4 regions of the Bacillus sp. EB106-07-01-XG149 genome follow, and region 4 is predicted to be linked to each of the others. Evidence: predicted binding sites of a transcription regulator. Region 4 holds the regulator's gene; each other region holds the start of a gene.
The links. The regulator Rex, encoded in region 4, represses fermentation and respiration genes when NADH is low (regulators of the CRP and FNR family bind a similar motif). The targets are predictions, from matches to a motif close to TTGTGAAATATTTCACAA.

Region 1 (4,219 bases), on a different contig from region 4:
GCTGATGAAATTGAACAAGGCTTTAAAGAGATGCCAACATTCCAGTCTTCAAAGGAGACGAAAAACATCGTAGAATGGCTAGTCGATTTAGGGATTGAACCATCTAGACGACAAGCACGTGAAGATATTAATAATGGAGCTATTTCGATGAATGGTGAAAAAGTAATGGATGTGGGTACAGATGTTACTGTAGAAAATTCATTTGATGGACGATTTATTATTATTCGTAAAGGGAAGAAGAACTACAGCTTAGTGAAATTGGGATAATAATTTTTGTGGAAGAGTGGAAGTAAGAAAGATGCTTTCACTCTTTTCATATACACAATTTCGACACAAAAAAGTCAGTATATTTAGATAATTGAAAAGGGTTATAGTAATTCTTTGCCGAATATAAGTAAGTAGAGAATATTACGGATAAAAATAGCCCGAACCATGCAGGGCATGATTCGGGTTTATATTCAGATTAGTAAGCTAAGCTGAATAGACCTTTAATGTGTGATAAGTAACGAACGTTACTTGCTTCTTTCATTAATGATGCTGGTAAGCCTTTAAGTGGAGTATTGCTTGCTCCAATTGTAGCAACAGCATCTTTACGTCCTAGACTAGCAAGTGTTCCAGAGTTAATAGGTGCGAACTCTTCGAAAGCTTTGCCTTCTAGTGCTGCGTATAAGTTGTATCCAATTAACTCACCCATTTGCCAAGCGATTTGTGCAGTTGGTGGGTATGGACGACCGTCTGGAGAGAAGACAACAGCGCTGTCTCCAGCAACGAATACGTCTTTGTGAGAAGTAGATTGTAGGTATGCATCAACTGTTGCACGGCCACGGTTTACTTCAAGGCCTGATTCACCGATTAATGGGTTACCTTGTACGCCGCCTGTCCAAACGAATGTGTTAGCAACAAGTTTTTGACCGTCTTTTAAGTCGATTTCATTGCCAGCAACGTTTGTTACAGGAAGACCTGTTAAGAATGTAACACCGCGTGCTTCTAGGCTAGTAGTTGCACGTTCGATTAAGTGGTCTGGTAATACTGGAAGGATTTTTGGACCTGCTTCAACAAGAAGAAGTTTAACTTCTTTTGGATTTACGCCGTGGCTTTTTGCAAGTTTAGGCATAATGTCAGCAAGCTCACCAACTAGCTCAACGCCAGTTAATCCGCCACCGCCGATTACAATTGTAGCATCAGCTTCGTTTTTCGTTTTCGCGTATTCACGAATACGGTCTTCAACGTGTTTGTAGATTTTGTTTGCATCAGCAGCAGATTTTAATACCATGCTGTTTTCTTCTAGTCCTGGAATACCGAAGTAAGCAGTTTTACTTCCTAAAGCAACTACAAGTGCATCGTAAGATAAAGTAGTGCCACCAGCTAGTTTAATTTCTTTGCTATCAACTGAGAATGACTCAACTGTTGCGATTTTAAGATCGATGTCTTTACCTTTGAAAAGCTTTGTAAGTGGCATTGCAATTGCTTGCTCAGCAACGTTACCAGCTGCAAGGCGGTGTAGTTCAGTGATGATTTGGTGTGTTGGGTATTGGTTAATCACTGTAACTTGTGCTTCTGATTTGCTGTAATATTTACGTACGTTTAAAGCGGCAAGAAGACCGCCATAACCAGCGCCTAAGATGACAATTTGTTTTGACATAGTATGATATCCCCCGTCTTTACTAATTGTTGTTATAAGTTAAATTATTTATTGTTACGTTCTGCACTAATTTGAAGGTATGCGTTCACAAAGCGGAACATTTTTTGTGCTTGTGGGTCTTTTAGTAATTTTAATAGACCGAACAGGCCGATAACTTCGTTGCTTTCGTCAGCACGATCTTTCGCTTCGATAGCAGTTGCAGCCATGCCTTTCACTGTATCTTTTACAGGTTCTACAAGCTCTGTGATTGCACTAACAGTGTCGCTTTTTAATACTTCATCAGTAGCAACAGTTTGAGCGAAGTCATAAGACTTAGTTAAAATATTAACAAGCTCAGTTAATTTTGGAAGCTGTTCTACTAGTGTTGTTAATGATTCTTGTACCTCAGGTTTTAACAACTGATCAAGTACATCAAGTTGTCCTTGGCTAGCAGAAATTTGTACAGTTTCTTGTTCTGGCTTTGTTTGAGTCATAGTTTCTGGCATCTCCAATTCTCCTTTACGATAGCAATACTCTTATTTTTGATAGGTAAGATAGTAAACGTTTGCGAAACTTTATACAAAGTTTCACAAAGCACAATAAAATGCCTTTAAATTTATGCCAGCAAGTAAGCTGAAATCATAAATCCAAAACCATAATGTCCTACCTATTATTTATGAACTGTCCGATACATGGCTTGTCCGCATAATGGAAAGTTCCTTTATCGGAAAGTGTATATAATATATATCCTATATTATATACTATATACACCTATGTTAACATAAAAATGATTCCTAATTATTTGATATTAAGCGTATAACGTAGTACTGACAAGGCGTGAAAGCGCATAAATTATTTTGATAAGGTAGGAAATGTACGTATATATAAATAAAAAAAGGAAAAAATGGACAAAGTTATGTTCATTTTTTCCTTTTTTTATTGTTCACCTTCTGTAATTAGCATCGATGTGTTACCGCTTTTTTCAAGGTGGCATTCGCCCCAAGTACAAAGAGAATCAAGAATGGATTCTAAAGACCAACCGTAGTCTGTAAGAGAATATTCTACTTTCGGTGGTACTTGATTGTATACCTTTCTTTGAATAACTCCGTCTTCTTCTAATTCGCGTAATTGCTGTGTTAACATCTTTTGTGTAATACCAGGCATGAGACGTTTTAATTCACTCGTTCTCTTTGTACCTTTCGTTAAGTGGCAAAGAATAACGACTTTCCATTTTCCGCCGATAACCTCTAAAGTCGCTTCAACGGGAATATTATATTTCTTCATATAAAAAATCTCCTTTGATGAATATAGATTTCAGTTCTCCAACAAAAGAAGCTAAATAATTTAAATGTTACTAAAAAGTACCTATAGCACTTTAAAGTACGTACTTTTTATCATGTTGAATATGTTCCATAATAGCATATGTAAGAGGGAAATGAGTAGTACGGTACTAAAAAGTGCCTATGTTACTTTTTGGTACCTATCGTACTTTAAAGTGCGTTCTTCAAAAAAAGAGTGAAGCCATTCATAATAGCATATATCAGCAGTAAAGTTATGTTTGTAGAAGATAAAAAGGCCTTTTTATCACACTATTATGATTGGATTTCTCGCATTAAGGAGGAGTTCAATTGAATTCATATACAGTATCTTCTTCGGCAGTACAGACGAATCGAAGAAGTATGTTTGCTTTATTAGCACTAGCAATTAGTGCGTTTGGAATTGGTACAACCGAATTTATTAGTGTCGGTTTATTACCATCTATTTCAGAGGATTTACATGTTTCTGTTACAACAGCGGGTTTAACCGTTTCTTTATATGCATTAGGAGTAGCGTTTGGTGCCCCAGTATTAACGTCGTTAACAGCTAGTATGTCGCGAAAGACGTTATTAATGTGGATTATGACTATTTTCATTATTGGTAATGGAATTGCGGCAGTGGCAACAAGTTTTACTGTGTTACTTATCGCGAGGGTTGTATCTGCGTTTGCGCATGGTGTTTTTATGTCGATAGGATCCACAATTGCGGCTGCGCTTGTACCAGAGAATAAACGTGCAAGTGCAATTGCATTTATGTTTACTGGTTTAACTGTTGCGACCATTACAGGTGTACCGATTGGAACATTTATCGGTCAACAATTTGGTTGGAGAGCATCGTTTATGGTAATTGTGGCAATTGGAATCGTTGCCTTAATCGCTAACAGTATGCTGATTCCGTCTAACTTGAAAAAAGGTACATCCGTATCATTTCGTGATCAATTCAAACTGATTACGAATGGAAGACTATTACTTGTATTTACTATTACTGCATTAGGGTACGGGGGGACATTCGTAACATTTACGTATTTATCTCCGCTATTACAAGAAGTAACAGGATTTAAATCAAGTACCGTTACAATTATTTTGTTAGTGTACGGAATTGCAATTGCGATTGGGAATATGGTTGGCGGAAAATTATCAAATCATAATCCGATTCGAGCATTATTTTACATGTTCTTTATTCAAGCGATTGTATTATTTGTTTTAACATTTACAGCACCATTTAAAGTCGCTGGACTCATCACAATTATTTTTATGGGACTATTTGCGTTTATGAATGTTC
Region 2 (4,219 bases), on a different contig from region 4:
AACATCAAAGTTCTTAGCTAATTCTTTAGACTTATGATGAAGGAAATTTTTACGTTGATTGGCGACTTTTTCATGCAACTTCGCTACACAAATGCGCTGTTTATTCCAGCGCACTGAGCCTTTCACACGTCTTGCTAATACTCGTTGTGCCTTTGCTAATCGATTCAGCATCTGACGATAAAAGCGAGGATAATTGGCTTTCTCATCTTCGCTACTCACATACAATTCGGCCATTGCGAAGTCTAATCCAACTACACTTTCTACTTCTTTCTGAACAATTTCCTTTTCATATTCAGTTAAAACAGACACATAATACTTACCAGTTGATGTCAGCGAAATCGTGCATGATTTAATGATATGGTTTTGCGGTATCTCTCTATGTTGTTTCAATCGCACTAATTTCAATTTCGGTAGTTTGATATAACCATGAAATAACATAATATTTCCGTTTACTCTATTTGTTGTATAGGATTTTCTACTCTTTTTACTTTTGAATGTAGGAAAATCACTTTGACCACTAAAAAAATTCTTATACGCAGTTTGCAAGTTTAATTGAGCGTTAGCCAATGCTAATGAATCGACTTCTTTCAACCATTCATACTTCACCTTGTATTTCGCAGGAGTAGGGAATTTTTGTTTCTTTAGTTCTTCCTTGTTCTCTTTGTATTTTTCGTATACTTTTTTCCGTTCAGCTAGCATTTTGTTATATACAAAGCGTACACACCCAAAAGTTTTACGTATCAGATTTGCTTGTTCTTCTGTTGGATACAGACGAAATTTGTACGCCTTATTATGCTTTGTCATATTAATTCATCTCACTTTTCGCCTTGATTTCCCATAAACTGTTTTACTTTATCTACGGCGAGCCACCAAAGGTGATAACACAACATGAACACTGAGTTACTATTATTTAATTTCATGGTTATACCAAAAGTCTCCTCTTATAAGGCTGATTATATCAGAGGCAAAATAAATAGGAAAACTAAATCAAACCGAAATTATCGCTAGCAACTATGGTAAAAAAGGAGTATCTGTAAAAGGCGGCGATCTTAATAACGACGGCATTGTCGATGAAAAAGACATTCGCTTCGTTGAAAAGAACTTCTTGAAAAAAGGTCCAGGTGCATCTAAATCACAAACACCTGTTGAAAAATCAAAAAGCGGTACACTAGCAGATATTTTAAAGAAATTATGATTAACGCCTAAAAAATAATAATAAAGAGCACTCTATATAAAGTAGAGTGCTCTTTTCTATAAACGACCCTTATCCAGCAAAAGGGGGTATATTGGGGATATACAAGGGAAAACGGAAAAGGAATTTATAGTGAACTACTCGCCACTTAGCAAAGCTTGAAGTGGGAGCTTCTCAGTTCCACGACGAAAGTAACCTTTCGTCTCCCTGAGCGTTACTTCGGGGCGTTCCACCCCTAGATGTCCAACGATTGGACGCTCTCTTTATACGGTTGATATTTTACGCAGGAACCGAATGGCTTGGTTTTCGCACGCTATTTTCTTCCTGCAACCTTCTATATCAAGTTATCAAAGAACTTCATATAGCTAGTTTATCAAAAGTTTTTGGCTATGCCAAACCGAAATTCATCTCCCACCTATCACTGGGCTATCGCCCTTCACGCGCCTCTGGAAAGAGAATTCTTTCGGTAAATCCTTTAAATTATATAAAAACTCAGAGGTAGGAAGCAGTTTCCCGCCTCTGAATTATTTAGCAATTATTATAGTACTGGTGCCATTGTTTCTTTTAATACTTTTACAGAATGAGCGAATTTCGCTTTTTCATCTTCATTTAGCTCAAGTTCTACGATCTCACGTACACCTTCGCGGTTAATAACAGCTGGAACACCTACGAAAGCATCTTTCTCACCATATTGTCCTTCAAGATATGCAGATACAGTTAATACGCTGTTCTCGTTGCTTAAGATTGCTTTAGTTACACGAAGTAGTGACATACCGATTCCGTAGTAAGTTGCACCTTTACGCTCGATGATATGGTAAGCTGCATCACGTACGTTTTCGAAGATTTTATCTAAGTCTTCTTGTTTGTACTGTTCGTTGTTAGCTAAGATTGTTTCTAGTTTTTGTACACCGATAGTAGCATGGCTCCATACTGGAAGTTCAGTGTCACCGTGTTCACCAACGATGTAAGCATGAACGTTACGTGGATCTACATCTAAGTAGTCACCTAACATGTAACGGAAACGAGCAGAGTCTAAAGTAGTACCAGAACCGATTACGCGCTCTTTTGGTAGACCAGATTCTTTCCAAGTTACGTAAGTTAAAATATCTACTGGGTTAGTTGCGATTAAGAAGATTCCATCGAATCCGCTATCCATAATACCGCGAACGATTTGTTTAAAGATTTTTGTGTTTTTCTCAACTAAATCTAAACGAGTTTCACCTGGCTTTTGTGGTAATCCAGCAGTGATAACTACTAAATCTGCATCTTTACAATCTGCATAGCTACCGCTCCAAACTTTTGTTGGTGATGGAGAGAATGGTACCGCATGGCTTAAGTCCATTGCTTCCCCTTCTGCTTTTGCTTCATTAACATCTACAAGTACGAATTCTTCAGCTACACCTTGGTTGATCATTGAGTAAGCGTAACTACAACCTACAGCTCCTGTTCCTACTAATACTACACGATTGATACCTTTTTTCATGTTAATTTCCCCTCTCTATTGTTCACATCTATTTTTTTATGATTGTTTAAGTAATTAATTAAAATACTAATTTAATGTTGTTTAACTTCTTTACATTCATATTGTAGCACGTATTATTGTGAATTACTTCACAAATTATGACCTATTTGTGAACTTTTTCACATAGAGTGTAAAGTTATTAAATCAAGTATGAAATCAATCTCAATGGAGGCGTTTTCTTTAGATTGTGAAAAGGTTTTTTTGGTAATTGAAATTATATCAGCGATTTTTGCAATATATCGACTTACCGACTAAACTCGACAATGATAGCAGCATAAAAACGCCACCATTTCTGTATACTTCTACAAAAAGAATAGCGTCTTTTGATTATATAGATACAAATTTCTCTTAGCTGGATAGCGATATTTTTTCCATACACGTCAAATTAACATACCATCACTTATTAACAGTCAATAGACATGGGAACCTAACAAGTCTCTTCAATTATCGTAGCAACACAGTCGTTTTCAAATCTTCAGCACCTCCATTTTTTAATGTAGCATTTAGACCACTAAGATACGTAGGTTCAATTGTTAAGGATTTTGGAGGATTATCCATTGGTGGAAGAGCTAAAACAATATGGTGTCCGTATAGTCCCGTGCTACCAACTTGCAAGCTGACTCCTTCGTAGATTCTTCCTTCATCATCAGTGACAGTATAATCGAGTGCTGGCCAGCTATCATTAGCTTCCATTTCTTTTGGATAATCAAAGGTCAAATCAATCCTCGTTGAAAGTGACGAAAAGGTTACTTGATCTACTATTAATGCATACAGATTATCTTTCGTTAATGTTTTTATATTAGGAGTGAATTTACGAATCTCACTTTCAACTTTTGTAAGAGGAAATGCTACGTTCCATGTTCCTATTTGTCCAAATAAATCTTTCCCATGGACGGAAACATCAATTTTATCACCAAATTCACCGTAATTAGCCAGAGTAAATTCATGCTGCTCAATAATAGTGTTTTGTCCTTTTGACTTCTGTGAAGTAGAACCAATTGCAGCTCTAACTTCTTTCCCATTAATGGTTACATAACTAAATCCAGCTTTCTCTTCATTACTTTTGGAAATAGGGTTTTCTCCTTTGTATTCCACCGTGACCACTAAACGTCCACCATCGTAAACAGCCTCTTTCACATTCATCGTTAAACCACTATGGTTATCTTGTCTCTCAATTGATGTAGCAAGCTCATCCTTTTCAATTTTATCAGAAGCAATATCATTAAATTGTGCATAAATGGAGCCTATAACTGGAACACTCGATAATGTCTTTGCCATAGTAGGAGAAATGAATCCAGAACCTAAGAGAGAAACACATATTCCACAAGCAACAAGACTAGAATACTTCATTGTATTTTTTCTACGGTATTGATTTTTCTTAGCTTGAAGCACGGCTGTTTTTTCTCTTTGAATTAACCTATCTTCTGGTATAGGAATATCATTGATATGGTGATTAAATTCTTCTTTATTCATAACTATATCCCTCCTTTAAAATGGGGCGTAAG
Region 3 (4,219 bases), on a different contig from region 4:
AGATATTCAAAAAGTAATCGTGGAAAACGGCGGGGGACCTATTATGTTATCGGCAGATGAACGTTTTGATTCTTATGGATTAACTTCTTTATTTAAAGAAGAGCTTCCAAAGCAAAATGTTGAAGTGAATGTATGGGATCCTGAGAAAAAAGAAGAGAATATGCGTATCGCAGAAAGAGCGAATATTGGAATCGCATTTAGTGATTATACTTTAGCTGAATCTGGTACGATTGTTGTACAAAGTCATAAAGGTCAAGGTCGTTCTTTACACTTTTTACCAACTGTTTACTTTGCTATTATTCCACGTGAAACACTTGTGCCTCGTATTACACAAGCTGTTCAGGATATGAACACACGTGTAGAAAATGGCGAGGCAGTAGCATCTTGTATTAACTTTATTACAGGACCTAGTAACTCGGCAGATATTGAAATGAATCTTGTTGTCGGAGTACACGGACCATTAAAAGCAGTATATTTCATCGTATAAAAGAGGGGAAAGCAGGCCAGAAAATGGCCTGCTTTTTTAATAGAATAGAAATAATATGAAGTAGAATTTCTCTCCTTTTTTTGCTATGTTCTTCTGGAAAGGAGAGGAAGGGATGTTCACTTATTTATATGCATTGTTAGTGGGGATGGTGTTTGGTTCTTTTTTTATGTTAATTGCGATGAGAGTGCCGCTAGGTGAGTCTATCATTACCCCTCGTTCACATTGTCATTATTGTAAGTATGTGCTAAAGCCAAAAGAATTGATCCCAATCATTTCATTTTGTATACAACGGGGACGTTGTACGAATTGTAAGAGGAAAATTTCAATTTTGTACGTAGTATTTGAACTTGTAACCGGAATGATATTTTTTCTTACTGTATATATGATTGGGGTGGAACGAGAGCTTATCATCATTTTATCGCTATTTTCGCTACTTCTTATTATTTCAGTTACAGATTACATATATATGTTAATCCCAAATCGTATTTTAGCTTGGTTTGCCTGTTTACTCATTTTAGAATGTATTTTTGTACCGTTAGTGACTTGGACAGATAGTATAGTTGGTAGTGGCGTTATATTCATTTTGTTATATTGCATGCAAAAGATATATCCAGAAGGGCTTGGTGGAGGGGATATAAAATTACTTTCGTTACTTGGATTTATAGTGGGACTGAAAGGGATTTTTATGATTTTATTTTTAGCATCTTGCTTTAGTCTTTGTTTCTTTGGAGTTGGTATAGTATTAAAACGTATGAAAATGAGGAGCCAAATTCCGTTCGGTCCTTTTATTAGTCTTGGAGCAATATGTTACATGTTGGTCACGTATATAAAATAGAGAGGGGATAGAAAATGAATGTATATATGGATGATCAAAGAAGTTGTCCGTACGGGTATGTGCCCGCCACTACAGTAGAATGTGCTTTGCACATGGTTCGGGATTATGATGTGAATATTCTTTCCCTTGATTTTAATATGGGATGGGGGGGAAAGAAATGGATTAGATTTTCTAGAGGCTTTTTGTAAAGAGGGTTTATATGTAAATGAAATTCACCTTCATACGAATGATGTCATCGGTATGCACAAGATGAAACAGAGAATTAATAAGGGAAAGGAAGAAGGAGAAATTAATCCGCACCTTGTTGTTAAATATGTGGGGAGCTAAAAACTCCAAAGTAAAACTTTGGAGTTTTTAATGTTTCATATGTGCTTGTAACGGAATGATTTCTTCTTGTTGAGCTGCTACTAATTCAGTTTCTTCTTGTTTCACGTCAGGTACTTTTTTTGTTAAGTAATGGTATACCATACCGACAAAGACGGACCCGCCAATAATGTTACCGATTGTAACTGGAATTAAGTTATGAATAGCACCTGCAAAAGAAATTGTCTCCGGATGCGGTGAAACTAAAGATAGAGCAAACAGTGATAAGTTTGCAATGCTATGCTCGTAACCAGATAAGAAGAATGTGAAAACGAGTAGCATCATCATCATAATTTTTGCTGTATCACCTTTAACTTGAGAAGGTAAGAAACACGCAAGACATACAAGCCAGTTACATAAAATTGCTTTAAAGAATAATTGCATTGTAGGTGTATTCATTTTTCCTTCTACTACTTTATTCATGAAATGGCCGTGATCAATTGCTTCGAAAATTCCAGTTGCATAAAATAGTAAGGCAAAGAATAAAGCTCCAGCTAAATTCCCTGCATAACAAGCGAACCAGTTACGAAGTGTATCAGAAATCGTTGTTTCTTTTCTTAAAGTTGCTACAGTGAAGTACATTGTGTTTCCAGTAAACAATTCAGCACCGCCATATATAATAAGAACGAGAGCAATTCCGAAAAACATAGAAGCAGCTAAATAAGTTGCTGGTGAATCTGCAATGTGAAAAAAGTTACCTAATTTAAAACATAGTACAATAATAAAACCGATATAAATACCCGCAAGTGCGGCACGAATGAAATATTGCATCGGGTTTGTATCTAGCATTTGTTTTTTGCTCTTAGCCAGTTTGACAACATAATCTAATCCTTGTTCTAGCATGAGTAATACGCTCCTTTAGTACATCATCTATAAATACTCCTTATATGAATAAAGTACATGGAATCGTTCTTAGTTTCAATAAGTTTGTGCAATGTTTCACAAAAAGGACATACATAGATTAAGAAAACGTTTACAAAAGATAGTATAATGGAATTTTTTCTGGACATTGAGAGGGGGAAGGGAAAAAGAAAAAGCGCTGTAATTACAGCGCTTTTTCGTCTAAATTCTTTTCTACTTTTACTTCTACTTCTTTCGAGAAGAACCAGCCACCAACTGCGATTCCAACTAATACAATCCAGAATGTAAGTTTCCATGGCGTAGATTCTGGGAATGAATGCGGAATTACATTTAATGCAGGGTGTGCTAATGTATAAATTGCTAATTTCACACCAACCCAACCTACAATTAAAAATGCTGCGGTTTCAAGTCCTGGTTTACGTTTTAATATTTGTACGAAAGCAGTTGCTGCAAATCGCATAATGATTAATCCGATAAGTCCACCTACAAAGATAACAACGAATTGCCCAGTATCAAGACTACCAATTGTACCTAAGCCTGTTTTTGGTAAAGTCATTGCTAATGCAACAGCAGCTAAAATTGAATCAACTGCAAAGGCGATATCAGCAACCTCAACTTTAAATACAGTCCACCAAAAGTTCTCTTGTTTTTTCTTTGCTTCTTTTTCTTCTGTGTCTTCATCCGAATTCTTTTTAACATACGTTTTAAATAAGTGATTACCAGCGATAAACATAAGATAAATGGCACCGATTGCTTGCACTTGCCATACGTCGACTAGGAACGAAATCATAAATAACGATCCGAAACGGAAAACAAATGCCCCCGCTAATCCGTAAAATAGTGCTTTCTTTCGTTTTTCTTCTGGTAAATGTTTTACCATAATTGCAAGAACGAGAGCGTTATCAGCCGCTAAAATCCCCTCTAGTGCAATTAGGATGAGTAATACCCAACCATACTCCAATAATAATGATACATCCATGTACATTCTCCTCTCATTTCTATAAGTACTAAATAAGTGAAGAATTTCCCCACTATTTAGTTTCCCCATACTCCTGCCTATTAACTTTGGAAGAATTTGGAAATTAATACAAAAAAGACCTCTGCCGTTAATAGGCAAAGGTCTTGCTAGACATATGTAATGAAAATGCCAACAAAGCCGGAAGAACTAAGTTCTACGTAATGACGACTTTGTTTCCAAGAAATATTCTTGGACGCTACTCCCCTTTGGAGATATGCTATTGTACTCTCATTATATGGATAATTTATACGGTTGTCAACCTGTTAAAATATCTTCATTTGGATATTTTATTTTTCGGTTCTTTTTACGTGCAAATGAAAAAGCCAATGTTAAAGGTCCCATTTTCCCAAAAAACATCATAAAGATGATAATAGCTTTTCCGATCATAGTTAAGTGTGGTGTGAAATTCATACTGAGACCCACAGTCCCAAATGCTGAAAATACTTCGAAAGCACTCATCAATAGAGGAACTCGCTCAGTAATACTTAAAATTAAAATAGCAAAAAAGATAAATGAAATGGAAATAATAGTGATGGTCAATGCTTTGACAATGAGAGTATCTTTAATAGATTTTTTAAAAACGACAATATCATCTTGTTCTTGTAAAAATTTAAACACCCCAAAAAACATGATTAAAAATGTTGTTAACTTAATT
Region 4 (4,219 bases):
AAATAGAAGGGTGCCTGGATAATCAATTAAAGCATTCTCCAAAATTTCTTTACTATTTAAATCAAGATGGTTCGTAGGTTCATCGAGAATTAATAAATTCGATTTTTGCATCATAAGTTTTGCAAGAGCTAATCGAGCTTTTTGTCCACCACTAAGAGAAGATACTGGTTTTAGTACATCATCCCCTGTGAATAAGAAGTTACCTAATATCGTGCGAATTTCTTTTTCGGGCTGCAGTGGATATTCATCCCATAACTCATTTAAAACTCGCTTAGAAGATGTTAAGTTTGCTTGTTCTTGATCATAATAACCAACAGATACATTGGATCCGAAAGAAACATCACCATTTAATAGTGGTAACTTATTCACAAGTGATTTTAATAATGTGGATTTCCCAATTCCGTTTGGACCAACTAAAGCAACGCTATCCCCGCGAGTTAAGCGCATAGTTACATGTTCAATAATCGGATCATCATCATAGCCGATAGTTGCATCCTTTACTTGTAAAACATCATTTCCACTTTGTTTTTCGATATCGAAGTGGAAGGATGCTGACTTAGAATCACCTAAAGGTCTAGTCAATAATTCCATTCTATCTAATTGTTTACGACGGCTTTGAGCACGTTTTGTCGTAGATGCGCGAGCTATATTTTTTTGAACGAAATCCTCAAGCTTAGCGATTTCATCTTGTTGTTTTTCATAACGTTTCATGTCTTGCTCGTATAATGCTGATTTCAAGTCTAAATATTTACTGTAGTTACCAACAAATCGTCTGCTTTCTTTATTCGAAATTTCATATACTTGTGTAACGAGTTTATCTAAGAAATAACGGTCATGAGAAACGATTAGTATTGCGCCAGGATAGCCTTGTAAATATTGTTCAAGCCATGTTAATGTTTCGATGTCTAAATGGTTTGTAGGCTCGTCCAAAATAAGTAGGTCTGGTTTCGTTAATAATAATTTACCGAGAGCTAATCGTGTTTTTTGTCCACCACTTAATGTAGAAATCGTCGTCTGGTGCGTTTCAACTGGGAAGCCAAGACCACTTAAAATCGAGCGAATATCTGCTTCATATTGATATCCACCTTGATCTTTATAATCTAATTGCAATTGGTCATAATCAGCTAATAATCTTTCATATGTAGCCTCGTTTGAAAAGTTTTCTTCTTTTCCCATCTCTTGCTCTAGCCTTCGAAGTTTTGTCTCCATTTGCTGCAAGTGTGTAAAGACGGTTAACATTTCATCCCAAATTGTTAAAGATGTTTCTAACCCGGTATTTTGAGCTAAATATCCGATTGAGACATCTTTCGGTTTTATAATTTCGCCACCATCATGAGATAGCTCACCAGCTATTATTTTTAATAATGTAGATTTTCCGGCCCCATTTCGTCCGACTAATGCGATACGATCTTTCGTTTGAACTTCTAATTTTATGTTTGCAAGAATCGTTTCTGCACCGTATAATTTCGTAAGCGCGTTTACTTGTAATAAAATCAATGTTTTCACCTCAAATAATTTCTTAACTTTGCCATGTTTATATTTCTCAATCATACTAAAAATAGTGTATAGTTTAAAATAAAGAGAGAATACTTCTTCTCTTTATTATACAGGGAAATTCATGAGTGCTAAACTTCTGTATTTGATTCAAGTATATGAATAAAGATAGGAAGAGAGGAGAGGTTATATGGATCAGCAAAAAATTCCACAGGCCACTGCCAAACGATTGCCTCTATACTATCGATTTATCCAAAACTTATCTCTTTCTGGTAAGCAACGTGTTTCATCAGCCGAATTGAGCGAAGCGGTAAAAGTTGATTCCGCAACGATTCGAAGAGATTTTTCATATTTTGGAGCGTTAGGGAAAAAAGGTTATGGATATAACGTAAATTATTTATTATCATTTTTCCGTGAAACACTCGACCAAGATGATATAACACGTGTAGCACTTATTGGAGTAGGTAATTTAGGGACCGCTTTCTTACATTATAATTTCACGAAAAACAATAATACAAAAATTGAAATGGCGTTTGATGTTAGTGAAGAGAAAGTCGGGACAGAAATCGGGGGCATTCCTGTATATCATTTAGATGAATTAGAAGAACGTTTATCAACTGATATACAAGTGGCAATATTAACAGTACCCGCTACAGTAGCACAATCTGTAGCAGATAGATTGGCAGAAACGAACGTGCATGGTATTTTAAATTTCACACCAGCGCGCTTAAATGTGTCAGATAATATAAGAATTCACCATATTGATTTAGCGGTAGAGTTACAAACACTTGTTTACTTTTTAAAGAATTATCCACAATAAAACGCAGAGGAAGCGACCTCTGCGTTTTATTATTGTTTTTTCTTTGTGAATTTAACTAAGATAAGGCGAAGTGCCAAATTAAAATCAATTGTTGCCATAACTGCAAATAGTATTGTCCACATATTCCAGATTGTATCTGTTACGTTCGTAATGGCGAAGCGTGTAAAGATACATCCTAGAAGGAAGTACAATGCAGCCATGAACAATGGTGAGTTCCTCATACTAAAAATCCTCCGATAAAGCCTTGCATTTTTTCAGCTTCTTTAATCATTTCTTGAATTTGTTCATTGCTCATTAAAACTTGAGCAACTGCAACTAATGTATTCATTGCAACATGAGCCGCGATAGGGACGATAATACGCTTCGTTTTTACATATAAAAAGGCGAATACGAGTCCCATAGAAGTGTATACCAATAAGTGAGTGAAATCAAAATGAATTGCTGCGAATACAAGAGAACTAATGATAGCAGCAATAAAGAAGTTAAACTTCTTATAAAGTGTACCAAATAAAATTTTTCTAAATACGATTTCTTCCAAAATAGGTCCTATTATAGAGATAACGATAAGGAACCAAGGTGTCGTTCTTGCGATATCCATAAGTCTTGCTGTATTTTCTGATCCAGGTTTAATTCCTAATACACGCATTTCTATCATACCGGCAATACTTTGTGAGAAAAATGCTAGGAAGAACCCAATAAAAATCCAACCAATCGTAGCTGGAACAGTAGAGCGCATTGTATCTAAACGTCTGTCACGAATATCTGTTCTAAGTAACCAAAGTACGATACATAATGCAATAAAGAAGCTAATGATTGCCCAGTGGCCAGTTATGAGTTGAAATTTCTCTTCTCTAGTAAATCCTCTGTTATCATAAAGTCCAGTTTTCAGCAGAAGTGGTAATCCAGCAATGGATGATAACTGCATTAAAATGTATGTAACGATAACCCACCAATATTGTTTTTTCAAATGGTTTAACCATCCTTTCTAACTCTAGTGTATGAGATAAGGTAGGATAACATGTAAGTATGCTACCTACGATATAAACTTCACTTAAATTATGTTTTTTTCGTAAATCCTTATTTGAAATTATAATAGAAGACAGGAGAAAGTTGTGTGTATAGCGAAAACAACTTAGGGTGTCCTTTCATATTGTAACATACGAGTAGTGGAAACAACGATTCATATAGTAAAGGTAGAAGAAGAGGGACTCTATATAGAAAAGTGTATAGCTTAATTTGCGAAAAAATTATGATTTTTTTACTTGCAAAAGAAATTGAGATTATTTATTATTATAAGTGTGTTAGCACTCGGGTGACTTGAGTGCTAATAAATAAAATTTACATAACAAAATGAGGAGGTTATTGTTCATGCTAAAGCCATTAGGTGATCGCGTTGTAATTGAGCTTGTTCAAGCAGAAGAAAAAACAGCAAGTGGTATTGTATTACCAGACACTGCAAAAGAAAAACCACAAGAGGGTAAAGTTATTGCAGTAGGTACTGGTCGAGTGCTTGAAAATGGTGAGCGTGTTGCTTTAGAGGTAGCTGCAGGTGATCTTATCATCTTCTCAAAATATGCAGGTACTGAAGTAAAATACGAAGGTACTGACTACTTGATTTTACGTGAAAGTGACATTTTAGCAGTTATTGGTTAATTATATAAATCTTAAAAAATTCAAGGGGGTCAATTATTATGGCAAAAGATATTAAATTTAGTGAAGAAGCACGTCGTTCGATGCTTCGCGGTGTCGACACTCTTGCAAACGCAGTTAAAGTAACGCTTGGACCAAAAGGTCGTAACGTTGTACTTGAGAAAAAATTCGGTTCACCACTTATTACAAATGACGGTGTAACAATCGCAAAAGAAATCGAATTAGAAGATGCATTCGAAAACATGGGTGCAAAAT

Region 1: the regulator Rex is predicted to act here: its motif matches at 2,187-2,204, upstream of AC3WTA_RS21225 (DUF1641 domain-containing protein).
Region 2: the regulator Rex is predicted to act here: its motif matches at 2,792-2,809, upstream of AC3WTA_RS12125 (L-lactate dehydrogenase).
Region 3: the regulator Rex is predicted to act here: its motif matches at 2,613-2,630, upstream of AC3WTA_RS14175 (formate/nitrite transporter family protein).

What each region holds. Positions count from the first base shown of each region.
Region 1 covers NZ_JBYTDP010000005.1:293,568-297,786, forward strand. Annotated here, with positions in the region: gene tyrS (tyrosine--tRNA ligase) at 1-267, shown strand, start outside; gene AC3WTA_RS21220 (NAD(P)/FAD-dependent oxidoreductase) at 464-1,642, opposite strand; gene AC3WTA_RS21225 (DUF1641 domain-containing protein) at 1,687-2,127, opposite strand; gene AC3WTA_RS21230 (winged helix-turn-helix transcriptional regulator) at 2,558-2,905, opposite strand; gene AC3WTA_RS21235 (MFS transporter) at 3,301-4,219, shown strand, end outside.
Region 2 covers NZ_JBYTDP010000002.1:1,140,382-1,144,600, forward strand. Annotated here, with positions in the region: gene AC3WTA_RS12115 (RNA-guided endonuclease TnpB family protein) at 1-804, opposite strand, end outside; partial or broken gene AC3WTA_RS12120 (hypothetical protein) at 983-1,195, shown strand; gene AC3WTA_RS12125 (L-lactate dehydrogenase) at 1,731-2,675, opposite strand; gene AC3WTA_RS12130 (DUF4179 domain-containing protein) at 3,159-4,187, opposite strand; gene AC3WTA_RS12135 (sigma-70 family RNA polymerase sigma factor) at 4,180-4,219, opposite strand, start outside.
Region 3 covers NZ_JBYTDP010000003.1:369,326-373,544, forward strand. Annotated here, with positions in the region: gene AC3WTA_RS14160 (LutC/YkgG family protein) at 1-487, shown strand, start outside; gene AC3WTA_RS14165 (prepilin peptidase) at 600-1,322, shown strand; partial or broken gene AC3WTA_RS14170 (cyclic-phosphate processing receiver domain-containing protein) at 1,337-1,649, shown strand; gene AC3WTA_RS14175 (formate/nitrite transporter family protein) at 1,677-2,528, opposite strand; gene AC3WTA_RS14180 (TerC family protein) at 2,731-3,525, opposite strand; yybP-ykoY riboswitch at 3,616-3,781, opposite strand; gene AC3WTA_RS14185 (TrkH family potassium uptake protein) at 3,820-4,219, opposite strand, start outside.
Region 4 covers NZ_JBYTDP010000016.1:7,688-11,906, reverse strand. Annotated here, with positions in the region: gene AC3WTA_RS28245 (ABC-F family ATP-binding cassette domain-containing protein) at 1-1,497, opposite strand, end outside; gene AC3WTA_RS28240 (redox-sensing transcriptional repressor Rex) at 1,685-2,314, shown strand; gene AC3WTA_RS28235 (YdiK family protein) at 2,344-2,535, opposite strand; gene AC3WTA_RS28230 (CPBP family intramembrane glutamic endopeptidase) at 2,532-3,281, opposite strand; gene groES (co-chaperone GroES) at 3,683-3,967, shown strand; gene groL (chaperonin GroEL) at 4,006-4,219, shown strand, end outside.